2 regions of the Paenibacillus sp. EKM212P genome follow, and region 1 is predicted to be linked to the other one. Evidence: riboswitches for the same ligand, from Rfam matches in the RefSeq annotation. Region 1 holds a riboswitch; the other holds the start of a gene.
What was found. Region 1 has a riboswitch for thiamine pyrophosphate ahead of tenA (thiaminase II). Riboswitches for the same ligand answer to the same signal wherever they lie in the genome.

Region 1 (6,012 bases):
ACGTCCTCTTTTCCAGTAATGACAACCATTGTATTGAGCGTTCGAGCAGCCCGAATTGCCAGATCGACATTTCCGCTGTCAGCACTGTCACCGGCATCTACGCCTTTAATCTCACGCGCTTCTCCAACAAGATGTGCGACTTCGGCTGCATTGCCTCGCACCAATGAGATTTTGACTTCACTCAGGATTCGCAGTGCCGATTCAGTTCTAAAGCTCGTTGCTCCCGCACCGACCGGATCTAGCAGCACCGGAACACCGTGTGCATTCGCCGATTGTCCAGCAATGATCATGGCATCCACCAGTTCGCGGTTCAGTGTACCGATGTTTAATACGACGGCTCCCGCTATTTTTGCCATGTCTGCTACTTCCTCGGGTGCATAGGCCATCACCGGGGAGGCGCCCAATGCATACAGGCCGTTGGCCGTAAAGTTGGTGACTACCACATTGGTCATATTGTGAACGAGGGGTTTGCTGTTTTGTACCTTCGTCAGGAGATCCGAATAACTTTTTTCCCATGTACTCATAATGTTTATCCTCTCTATAGTTAGTGGTCCAACAGGGCATTAACCGTACTTCACGCATCGAATCGCCAGGCTGACTATTCCAAGACCGCTGCCTGCATCTGGACCGGCCATTCTTCCTGCCTATAAGCCATATCCCAGAACTTATATTCCAGCTGGCAGCTCAGTATAAAATGCTCAATCATCCGCTCTCGCTCAGCAGCCGTTGCGCCTTCCGCCCAAGCATCTACACGTTCTCGGAACTTGAGTGTTGTATCATCAAGCTGGTCTCCATAGAAGCCCATCCATTCATAGAACGGATGAGACTCATCCGGCTTTACTTCATCCAGCAGCCTGCGACCAATCTCGGCATACGTCCACATACATGGCAGCAGCACAGCCAAGATCTCGCCCAGGCTACCCTCATGGGCAACCGTCAGCATGTGACGGATATAGTGATGAGCCGACGGAGCGAGCGGATATCCCTGCAACTCTTCATAGGTCACCCCTGCAACAGCACAGAAATTTTGATGCGGATGAACCTCGCTGTGGAGAATAAAAGAGATTTGTTCATTTAATACAGCCATATCCTCCCGATTGGTGCATTTGGAGATTGCGATGCCGTATATCCGCATGTAGGCGTTCAAATATTCAAAGTCCTGTTTTACATAGTGAATCAGCTGTCCCCTTGTCAAACTTCCTTCAGCAATACCTCTCACAAAGGGGTGCTCAAAAATCGCTTGAAAAATGCCGTCCGCCTGCCGACGGAGTTCTTGTGTAAAACTCAATTTCCCCACCTCCATCAAATTGAAGAGCAAGAAGTCCTGTAAGAATATAATTCCGGAACAACGCTAAAAAGCCGCCCCGGAAAAATGGGAGCGGCTTCAACAATAGGCCCAATACGCAAAAAACGCTTGAAACCTTATATACGAAGGCTCCACTTTCCTACGCTAGTACGAACTAGATCAGGTTCAAAGGGTCCAAGATACGTTCTTGTCTCAGCCATAGCGGCTCCCCTAGTGGACTTCTATTCTTTTGACTATTACTGTACATACGTTCATACGCTATGTCAAACATAGTGTGCAAAATATGAAATTTCCTCTAGTTAGGTGTTTTGAGCTTAGTGAGGGTGATGAATTACACTTTCCACAGCTTTGACCTTGGCATATTCCGGTTTCCACATTGCATCTCGTATAGCTTGTTCCACATCTGAAATGTGCGCCTGAGCTACCTGATCCTGTATCGCGGCTTTTGCAACCGCAATCGCAACAGCGTACGAAACTTCGCGTAATTTTCGGATATGAGGGAGTAGCGCACCGCCAGGCGTATTCGAATCTACACCATTGGCAACAGCAACTGCTGCCGCTGTAAACATCGCAGGGGTAATCCTTTTGGCTTTAACCACAATCGCACCCAGACCCAGTCCCGGAAAAACAAAGGCATTGTTCGCCTGTCCAATCTCAAATTTCGTACCGTTATAGGTGACGGGCTCAAAAGGACTTCCGGTTGCAATCAGTGCTTTGCCATCGGTCCACCGGATCAAATCCTCGGGTACTGCTTCTGCAAGGTTTGTAGGATTGGACATGGGCATAATGATCGGGCGTTCTACATGTTTCGCCATCTCCTTGATGATCTCTTCAGAAAAGGCACCTGCTACACCGGAAGTTCCAATCAATATCGTAGGCTTCACCTGACGGATGACCTCTAGCAGTGGTATTTTGCCGTCACACGACCGGGTCCATGAGCTGACTTCATCCTTTTTGCGCACATACGGTTTCTGATATTCCAATACGTCTTCCATATCTTCCATTAACAGCCCGCGATAATCAAAGGCCCAAAAGGACTTGAAGGAATCTTCTGCGGAAAGGCCGTCCTCGATCATAGCACCCCGAATTTGATCAGCATTACCGATTCCTGCTGCCCCTGGGCCGAAAACAAGTGTTTTTTGTTCACGCAGCGGAGTCTTGGTGACACCCACCGCCGAAAGAATCGCAGCCAAGGTCACCGCTCCTGTACCTTGTATATCATCGTTGAAGGTGAGTATGCTTTGACCGTATTTTCCTATAATATGGCGTGCATTTACGCTGCCCACGTCTTCCCAATGTAAAAGCGCCTTTGGGAATTGCGCTAACGTTTTGCTGATAAAAGTATCAATAAACTGGTTATAGGCTTCTCCGCGAACCCGTTTATGGCGGTTTCCGATGTACAGTGGATCATTCAGCAGCTTTTCATTATTTGTACCTACATCTAGTACAATTGGCAGCACCCGCCCGGGATGAATGCCTGCCGCAGCCGTATACACTGCAAGCTTGCCGATAGCAATGTTAATCCCCCCGACGCCCCAGTCACCAATCCCTAAAATACTTTCGGAATCTGTCACGACGATCAGATCCACATCATGGCCACTCAAACCAGAATTATGGAATGCTTGTCCAATACCGTTCGGGTTATCTATCGACAAATATATGCCTCCAGGGCGGTTGTACTCGTGACTATATTCTTGAATCGCGGTTCCTACGGTCGGCGTGTAGACTACGGGCAGCATTTCACTCAAATGATCGGTTAGCAGCCGGTAGTAGAGTACGACATTTCGGTTGTGAAGGTCGTTGAGAGAAGCATTTTTTCGCAGCATGGTGGGTTGTGCCAGAAACTGCTGATATGCCCGTACGCTCTGTTTCTCCAATGAAAGGACGGTTGGAGGAAGGATTCCTTCCAAACCCAGCTCCTTGCGTTCTTCTTCTGTAAAAGCGACACCTTTGTTCAAAAGGGGATTTGCCAACACATCCTTTCCCCGTAATGGAGTAGAAATGACCCATCGCGATTGACATAAAATGCTTCCATAGAAAGACCTTCCTTCTCTTCATTTTCATAACTATTCATAACGAAAGATGACATGTTGTCCATAGTATGGACGTGCAAATATGTTTTATTCTTGCATTTATCTATGACAAAATAACCATATTTGTTTCTTTCTAATGATATAAATGAACTAACTTTCGATTTAGATTCGCTAACCATTCCTGATGACTTTGGTTCTAATGAATCAGGTCTAAGTGCTCTGTTTTTATCAAATATGAAAATTAGTTTTTCTTCTCTTATCTCCATATATATCATGGAGTGTCAGCTATTTTGTTAAGAAAATATGAAGCATTTGGACATTAATTTAATCCCTATAAGCAAACATTCTTAATTCTTTTTCAACAAAATAGAACTATTCGGAGGAAAAGGAGAGGTTTGTGTGCAGGGACCTATAGCCATTTTTAGCGATAACGACAGGGCTATTGATTATCCCAATGTGATTTGTTTTTACCAATTTATACAGTGCGAGGACACGGAGGCAGCTTCAGTCTACGAGAACGCATGTTGTTGCCTGATTGATTATAGGGAGCCGGGGCAGGCAGTGCGGAAAGCCAATCAGATCCGTTGCCAATTTCCGCAAATGCCATTGTTACTAGTGACGGATGTAACATTTCCGTTCAGTGATCAGCATATGGTGCAAATCATCGGAGTAGGTCGTTTGCGGCTGCTATTTTGGCAAGCCAATGACAACGAAGAAATGCTTTCGGAAATACAAAGCTTGCTCTATCCCGAGTATTCGACCAAAAGCCAACATATTGCATTTATCTTGTCTGTATATAACGAAGAGCAACGTTTTGTTCATGTCAAAACCTTTGCTGAACGATTGCAGGTCTTTATCCGCAGCCATATTATTGAAGGTTCGATTTATCTCATTGATGATGGCAGCTACGATGGTACGAATGCCTTGATTAAAGCGCTGGAGGTAGCCACGGACTTGTCCGTAAACCGGATTAATCAGAATCTTAGCCCGCTGCTTCAAACAAGGGAATTGGGACGCAATACACGTAAGGCAGGGACGTATCTGGAAGGGATGCGGACCATTGGTGCGGATTACTACGTATTTGTTGACGCAGATGACTCCTTTTTTATTGAGGATATTGCCAGAATGATTAATGTTGTTCAGCAGGGCTATTATGATGTCGTGATCGGAACCAAGGATATGACCGCTGAGAATCGATCTTTATTGCGATCTGTCGTCAGCTTTGGTAAGCGAGTCATTTCCCGTCCTTTTTTACCCACAGGTGTGGTGGATTCCCAGACTGGGCTTAAAGTGATGAGTTCGGTTGCAGTGAAGCGAATGTTTCCGCATTTAAAGGAACAGCTCGGACTGGCGTTGGATTTGGAAATGATGTTTATTGCCAAGCGACTCCAGCTTCGTGTGCTGCAATTACCCGTCAAATGTATTGACCGGGATGGCTCGCACATCCATGTCTGGAAGGATTCTATTCGTTTTTTGCGCTCCATCATTGATATTTGGCGACTGGATCGGCGGGTGAGATAACAACGTGAACAACCGAGTACGATCGTTGATGTTTCCTCTCTTTAATGTGCTGCTTAACGGATTTAATTTTTTCTTTCACATTGCAGCGAGCTGGTATCTTACCGGACAAGCTTATGGCCAGGCGAATGCGCTGCTGGCGCTTTTTGCGCTTTTATCCGTTTTGGGTTTATCCATCCAGCTATTAACTGCCAAACTGGTCTCTAAGGGAGACCAAAAGCTTGCGCTACGAAGCTTACCGCTCGGTTCTCTATTACTCAAAGCACCTCTGGTGCTAACCGTGCTTGCCATGATCATTTTACTCATCTTTCATCCGTTACTGCGTTCGCTATTAGGCGTCGAATCCGGCCCGCTGTTCATGCTGTATGGCTTGATCGGACTGCATATTCTTGTGAGTTCGTGCCGCGGAGATTTACAGGGCAGGGAACGCATGTTGGCGCTCAATGTGAACTATTACATTGAGGTATTAGGGAAGCTGAGCCTGTTTTTTGTTCTGGCTGCACTGGGGTTAAAGCTGGAAGCCCTACTGTTAGCGAGCTGTGGAGGAATGTTGCTGTCGCTGCTCCACGGCTGGATCGTTTCGGCTCGCGGCTTGTCCCTTTTCACATACAGTGGAGAACATATCCCTTCTGGGCTATGGAAATCATTGGGTCAGGATTTCACCGATAGCCTTATGACGAATTTATTTATTTTGTTTTGTATCTCCATCGACATGTTGTATGTACAGCATTACTTTCCCGAGCAGGCCAGCAGCTATGCCATTGCGCTAAAGTACAGCCAGTTGGTCTATTACGTTTCGTATAGCCTCATTGCTGCCTTTATTCCAAAGATCGGTGCGCAGGGGCATGACCGCCAAGCTTTGGGCAAGTTGATTGCCGTCTATGCCGGATTAATGGCTGTAGCCGCGACCTGTGTATATGTGGGCACGACCTTTGTGTTCCCATCCTCTATTCCCATATTATTCGGAGCCTCTTACCAATCGGCCGAGACTTATATTCCATGGGGAGGATGGGTGTACTGGCTATTTTCCATCGTACTGTTTTTTGTGCATGTGCACGTATTGGTGGGCAGACGCAAATTTATGTTTAGTCTGATGGCAGGAGCCGCGGCCTTATTAGTAGCCTTTCATATAGCCCACACAGACCCGGTAGATTT
Region 2 (6,012 bases), on a different contig from region 1:
TTTCCGCAATGGGATAAGGAGCCTTTTCATCCTGTGTACCATGCACAAACATGATCGGGAACGGATAGTTTTCCTTTTTAACCTCCTGATATGGAATCTGATGCAAGCTGGTACCGTTCAAAACTGGAAACAGCAACTCTAGAATTTCCAAAGACGGATGCCTTGGCAGATTAATTTGATTGTGAATGTTATGGTACAGCGTATCCGGTTCCAGCAGGAAGGTGCTGTCCAAAATCATTGCGTCCACATCCTTGGTTTGCAAGCCCGCCTGAAGAGCGGTTCCTGCCCCCATGGAGAAGCCCCATACGATAATCTCCGACGAGCCGCGTTGCTTCGCAAGCTGAATTGCTCCGAGGAGCTGTTGGGATTCTGCTTTGCCTCCGGTTGCGACTGCTTTGCTGTTTTGTGACGCAAATCCATAATCGAACATGACCACATTAAAGTTTAAACTGTGGGCATAATGCGCCAGATCATACATGGGAATCCAGCTTTCTTCGCGGTTAGCTCCATAACCATGACTGAAAATAATCGTTTTCCGCGATTGATCCGCCGGGATATACCAGCCTTGTACCATGCGGCTACCATCCTTGGCAGGGAAGCTGACTTCCTCATAAGGCATGCTTTTGGCCTGCATCGGATTAGAGTACAGTGGTGCAACGGTGGGATTCGTAAGTACCCATGCGATGTAAGCATGCAAGGCAATAAAACAAAACAACAGAAAAAAGACGACCGACAGCAGCAGAGCAATCACAACGTGCTTGAACCGCAGCAGACGGGGATTAAAGAGTGGGGTGGACGGCTCCTGAACAGCGGTCTGTAGCTGAGCGTTGCGCTGGGATGTCGAAATCATGTAAGAGCCTCCTTATATAAAATTGATCTTCGTTTCATAGAATTTAGGTATAATTCCACTTGAAAATAGTAGTGTAGATACGTATAGATACCTATTATCGTATGATGGGGATTATCCAAAGTCAACGCCTGAACCGGAAAAGTAAAAATGATGCAAAGAATTGTCGATGTTTGTTCTCGTTCTGTAATATGGTTGTCACAAAAACATCGGTTTACAGTAGCCGCGACTATTCTATATAATTTATGTAACCATGTTTCATAGTGTGAAACGAATATGGATACAAGAGGAGCGGTTCACGATGGAAGACCGTAAATTAACCGTTCGCGCTGTAGAGCGTGCACTTGATATACTGCTGTGTTTTACCGCAGATTCGGATCTTGGCCTGACGGAGATTGCCTCCAAAATTGGTCTACATAAAAGCACGGTTCATCGGCTGCTGACTACGTTGGAGGATCGGGGCTTTGTCGTTCGGAATGCCGAAACGGAAAAATATCGACTTGGCTTCCGCATTTGGGAGCTATCCACGCATTTGTCCCAAAGCGACGAGCCGGCGGTGTTGTTACAGCCTGCAATGGAAGGACTACGTGATCGTCTGGGCGAGACGGTCAGCTTGTACTTACGGGACGGCAGCATGCGTATTCGCATACAAGCCGTGCAGAGCAATCAGGCGATCCGCAGGGTTGCGCCTGTAGGTGCGCGTATGCCGCTGGCTGTAGGGGCCTCCAGCAAAGTGCTGGCAGCCTTTATGCCGCCGCAGGAGCTGGAAGCCCTGCTAAGCGGGGATGAATGGCCGCCCTCAGTAGACCCGGAGGTCTATAAAGCCCAGCTGCAGGACATTCGCGAGAAGGGCTATGCGACCAGCTATGAAGAGCGGGAGCCAGGGGCTGCTGCTGTGGCAGCGCCAATTGTGAACCGGAAGGGACAGGTCACTGCGGCTTTATCTGTATCTGGCCCGGTCAGTCGACTTGCACCCGAGACGCTACATGACTTTGCTCCGATTTTGATCGAAGCGGCGAAGGAAATGGGGCTTATGCTCCCGTAACAAGAATGGACACAGTTGAAGCAAGCAGAGTGATTTGATGGAGAACGTCTCCTTGGTAAAGGGAACCTAAAAGGGTTGCCAAAGCCATAAATTTGAAGTAGTCTGGTAAGGAAGGCGGGATGTCTGTTATATCCGCCTCATGTGAATAAAGTATCACAGTTACTGGGGGAGCCTGTAATGCCGGGCTGAGATGGAATCGTGCAAGATTCCGGACCCTTTGCACCTGATCTGGATCATACCAGCGTAGGGAAGTAATCGGCCTTGAAATGTATACGCGGCTGCTGTCTTCAGTGGCGCATTGGAATGGATTATTCCATATGCGCATTGTTTGGATAGCTGCCTCGTTAGATTAGCCGGTTCCCTAGGGAACCGGCTTTTTTGCATAGATCAACGCCACCCTGGGAATGGTTCCGGATCGGAGTGTCATTTCATCGAAACGGGAGGAATGGACAATGAAGCCGACAGAAGCAGAAGGAACAAAAAAAGTTGAGGTAGAGAAGACAAACGGGGAGCAAGCCAGTGGGGTAACGCCCTTTCCAGGAAGCCGTAAGGTATATATTCAAGGCTCGCGGCCGGACATTGCCGTGCCAGAGCGCGAAATTGCTCTTCATCCTACACATACGCCGCAGGGCACGGAGCATCATGAGCCATTGCGTGTATATGATACAAGCGGTCCCATGACCGACGAAGCCTATCAGGTCGATATCCGTCAGGGCCTGCCTCCATTACGGCGAGCTTGGGCCCTGGAACGGGGCGATGTGGAGGCTTACGAGGGACGCGCCGTCCAGCCGGAGGATAATGGACTGAAACCTGGCTCCAAACGGGAGACAGTGGAATTTCCCGGCGTGACCAATCGTCCGCTTCGTGCTTCGCAAGGGCGTACAGTGACGCAAATGCATTATGCGCGGCAAGGGATCATTACGCCCGAAATGGAATTTGCGGCGATCCGCGAAGGGGTGGAGCCTGAGTTTGTACGGCAGGAATTGGCGGCTGGACGAGCCATTTTGCCTTCGAATATCAATCACCCGGAAAGTGAGCCAATGGTCATTGGGCGTCATTTTCACGTAAAGATCAATGCGAACATTGGTAATTCTGCGGTTACCTCCTCCATCGAGGAGGAAGTGGAGAAAATGACTTGGGCTGTGCGTTGGGGCTCGGATACGGTTATGGACCTGTCCACAGGCCGTAATATCCATACAACACGTGAATGGATCATTCGGAATTCTCCTGTACCGATTGGGACTGTGCCGCTGTATCAGGCACTTGAAAAGGTGAACGGTGAAGCAGAGGCGCTGACGTGGGAGTTGTATCGCGATACGCTGATTGAGCAGGCGGAGCAGGGAGTGGACTATTTTACAATTCATGCGGGTGTATTGCTGCGGTATATTCCGATGACGGCGAATAGAATGACGGGAATTGTGTCCCGGGGCGGATCAATCATGGCAGCCTGGTGCCTTGCGCACCATCAGGAGAATTTTTTGTATACACATTTTGAAGAAATCTGCGAAATTATGAAAGCTTATGATGTGGCCTTCTCTCTCGGGGATGGTCTACGTCCGGGTAGTATCTATGATGCGAATGATGAAGCACAGTTTGCAGAGCTGGAAACGTTGGGCGAGCTAACGCAAATCGCATGGAAGCATGATGTTCAGGTCATGATTGAAGGGCCGGGACATGTCCCTATGCATAAAATCAAAGAGAATGTGGATTTACAAATGGAGATTTGTAAGGAAGCTCCTTTTTATACCTTGGGACCGCTCACGACGGATATTGCCCCCGGATATGATCATATTACCTCAGCAATTGGGGCAGCGATGATCGGTTGGTTCGGGACGTCCATGCTGTGCTATGTTACGCCTAAGGAGCATTTGGGTCTGCCCAATAAGGATGATGTCCGCGAGGGTGTCATTACCTACAAAATTGCGGCACATGCTGCCGATCTGGCGAAGGGGCATCCACGGGCGCAGCAGCGGGATGATGCTTTGTCCAAGGCACGCTTCGAGTTCCGCTGGCGGGATCAGTTCAATCTGTCGCTTGATCCCGAGCGGGCCTTGTCCTACCATGATGAAACGCTACCGGCAGAGGGCGCCAAGGAAGCACATTTTTGCTCGATGTGCGGCCCTAAATTTTGTAGTATGCGTATCACTCAGGACATTCGCGCCTATGCAGCGGATAAGGGGCTGAACACTCAAGAAGCAGTAGCTGCCGGGATGCGTGAGAAGGCAGAGCAGTATCGGGATGGAGGTCAGTAAAACGAACGTGGGAGTTTAGGGACAAATGAATTAAAAAAGCCGTGGTTCTCTACAGTCGATGTAGGAAACTACGGCTTTTTAGCTTATGTAAAGCGGATCATGCAACCGGATAAACGGCGCCTTATTTTTTACCCATTTTTTCATTTAAAATGTCCTGAAAGCTGAGCTTCTTCTCCGAGCTATCTTCTTTCTTCTGCATACTCACCGCGTTGGCACGTTGGTATTGGTGGTGAAAGGGCATCAGGGTGTGGACGGTTAAGTTCATTGTATTCATGTAGGTCATTCCTCCAATTCCATATTGTCAAATCCAGATTGAGTTGCTTAGGACGTCTGTATAGGACTATTTGTATGTACTTGATGTCGTGATGCTATGTAGGTTGCTTGGTAATGTTTCAATCATTATAACCACATTTTTTCAAAGTAAAACGCTTTTGACATAAAACAGGAAGATGGTCATGTGTGTCCAAAATTTGGTTTAGGAGGATGGTCATTTTAGGGGAAAATGTGCCTAGGTATAAAACAAGGGCTAGAGGCCCGTTTTCTTAGTTTAGTAGTCGGGATTGTGTTTTTTTGTCGAATAACCTTGTAAAAGGAGGATTTTGCGGAATCCTCAAGTCAGGATTGAGGCAGTCTGGTGGCGAATTAAAGTGTCAAAGTTGTATTGACTTTATGTTTGGTAGTAGATACCATGAACTGGTTGTCAGCGTATTTTGACAACAAGAGTCAGCCAATCCATCTGGCGATTCATCCTTTGAAATGTTATAGAAAGGATTAGAGCATATATGAAAAAAAGTATTGCAGATATCGCATTTATTATTCTGGGTGCGTTTTTTTTCGCGCTAGCTGTTAATCTGTTTGTGATCCCGAATGAGTTTGGCGAGGGGGGCGTTACAGGGGTCACGATCATCCTGTACTACCTGTTTCAGTGGTCTCCCTCGATCGTTAATCTGGTGATTAATGGCTTGCTGTTGATTGTCGGATATAAATTTTTGGACAAGAGAACGACCCTGTACACTATAATTGCTGTCGCTTTTAACTCGCTGTTTTTACATTTAACGGTCAACTGGCGGATTGATTCGCATGAACCGACGATTAATGCTGTATTTGCCGGAGTTTTGGTGGGGGTCGGCATTGGCTTAATCGTACGGGTAGGTGGCACTACGGCGGGAACGGTCATTTTAGCCCGGATTGCCAACAAGTATCTGGATTGGAATATCAGCTATGGCTTGCTGTTTTTTGATTTGATTGTCGCATTCTCTTCCTATTTTATTATTGGCCCGGAAAAATTGATGCTAACTATCGTTATTTTGTACGTTGGTACGAAGGTGATGGACTTCATGATCGAAGGACTGAACCCGAAAAAAGCAGTCATGATCATTTCGGAGCACCAAGATAAAATTGCCGAGAGGGTCATTACGAAAATGGATCGTGGAGTTACCGTCCTGTCAGGCCACGGCTATTACACTAAAAATCCAAAAGAAGTGCTGTATATCGTCATTAGTAAACAAGAGGTATCGGCGCTTAAAAAGATAGTGAAAGCCATCGACACAGCAGCATTTATCACCATTCATGACGTGCGGGACGTGTTCGGAGAGGGTTTTCTGGATATTTCGAAGTAACTCGTATGCGCTAAGGTAAGGTTATAGGAGAGTAGGGTAGGAAGTCGGTCCTGAGGGATCGGCTTTTTTTGTTTTTGTAATGTTTATTTTAATAATCGAAATAGAGTAGATAGATAATAACTTTTTTTCGAAACAGAAGAAAAGCTATTTTTTGTAAAAAATATTGTGAATGTGACTTTGATCTCTTATTTTTTTGAAAAATATGCATTATGATCTGACAATAATATATATTTTATTCAAAATATATCA

Region 2: another riboswitch for thiamine pyrophosphate. It lies ahead of thiC (phosphomethylpyrimidine synthase ThiC); the one in region 1 lies ahead of tenA (thiaminase II).

What each region holds. Positions count from the first base shown of each region.
Region 1 covers NZ_JAAMNR010000006.1:271,256-277,267, forward strand. Annotated here, with positions in the region: gene thiM (hydroxyethylthiazole kinase) at 1-524, opposite strand, end outside; gene tenA (thiaminase II) at 599-1,288, opposite strand; TPP riboswitch at 1,426-1,528, opposite strand; gene G9G54_RS18935 (NAD-dependent malic enzyme) at 1,621-3,264, opposite strand; gene G9G54_RS18940 (glycosyltransferase) at 3,739-4,860, shown strand; gene G9G54_RS18945 (transporter) at 4,865-6,012, shown strand, end outside.
Region 2 covers NZ_JAAMNR010000005.1:401,698-407,709, forward strand. Annotated here, with positions in the region: gene G9G54_RS17340 (alpha/beta hydrolase) at 1-850, opposite strand, end outside; gene G9G54_RS17345 (IclR family transcriptional regulator) at 1,149-1,892, shown strand; TPP riboswitch at 2,047-2,159, shown strand; gene thiC (phosphomethylpyrimidine synthase ThiC) at 2,345-4,144, shown strand; gene G9G54_RS17355 (hypothetical protein) at 4,266-4,418, opposite strand; gene G9G54_RS17360 (YitT family protein) at 4,927-5,763, shown strand.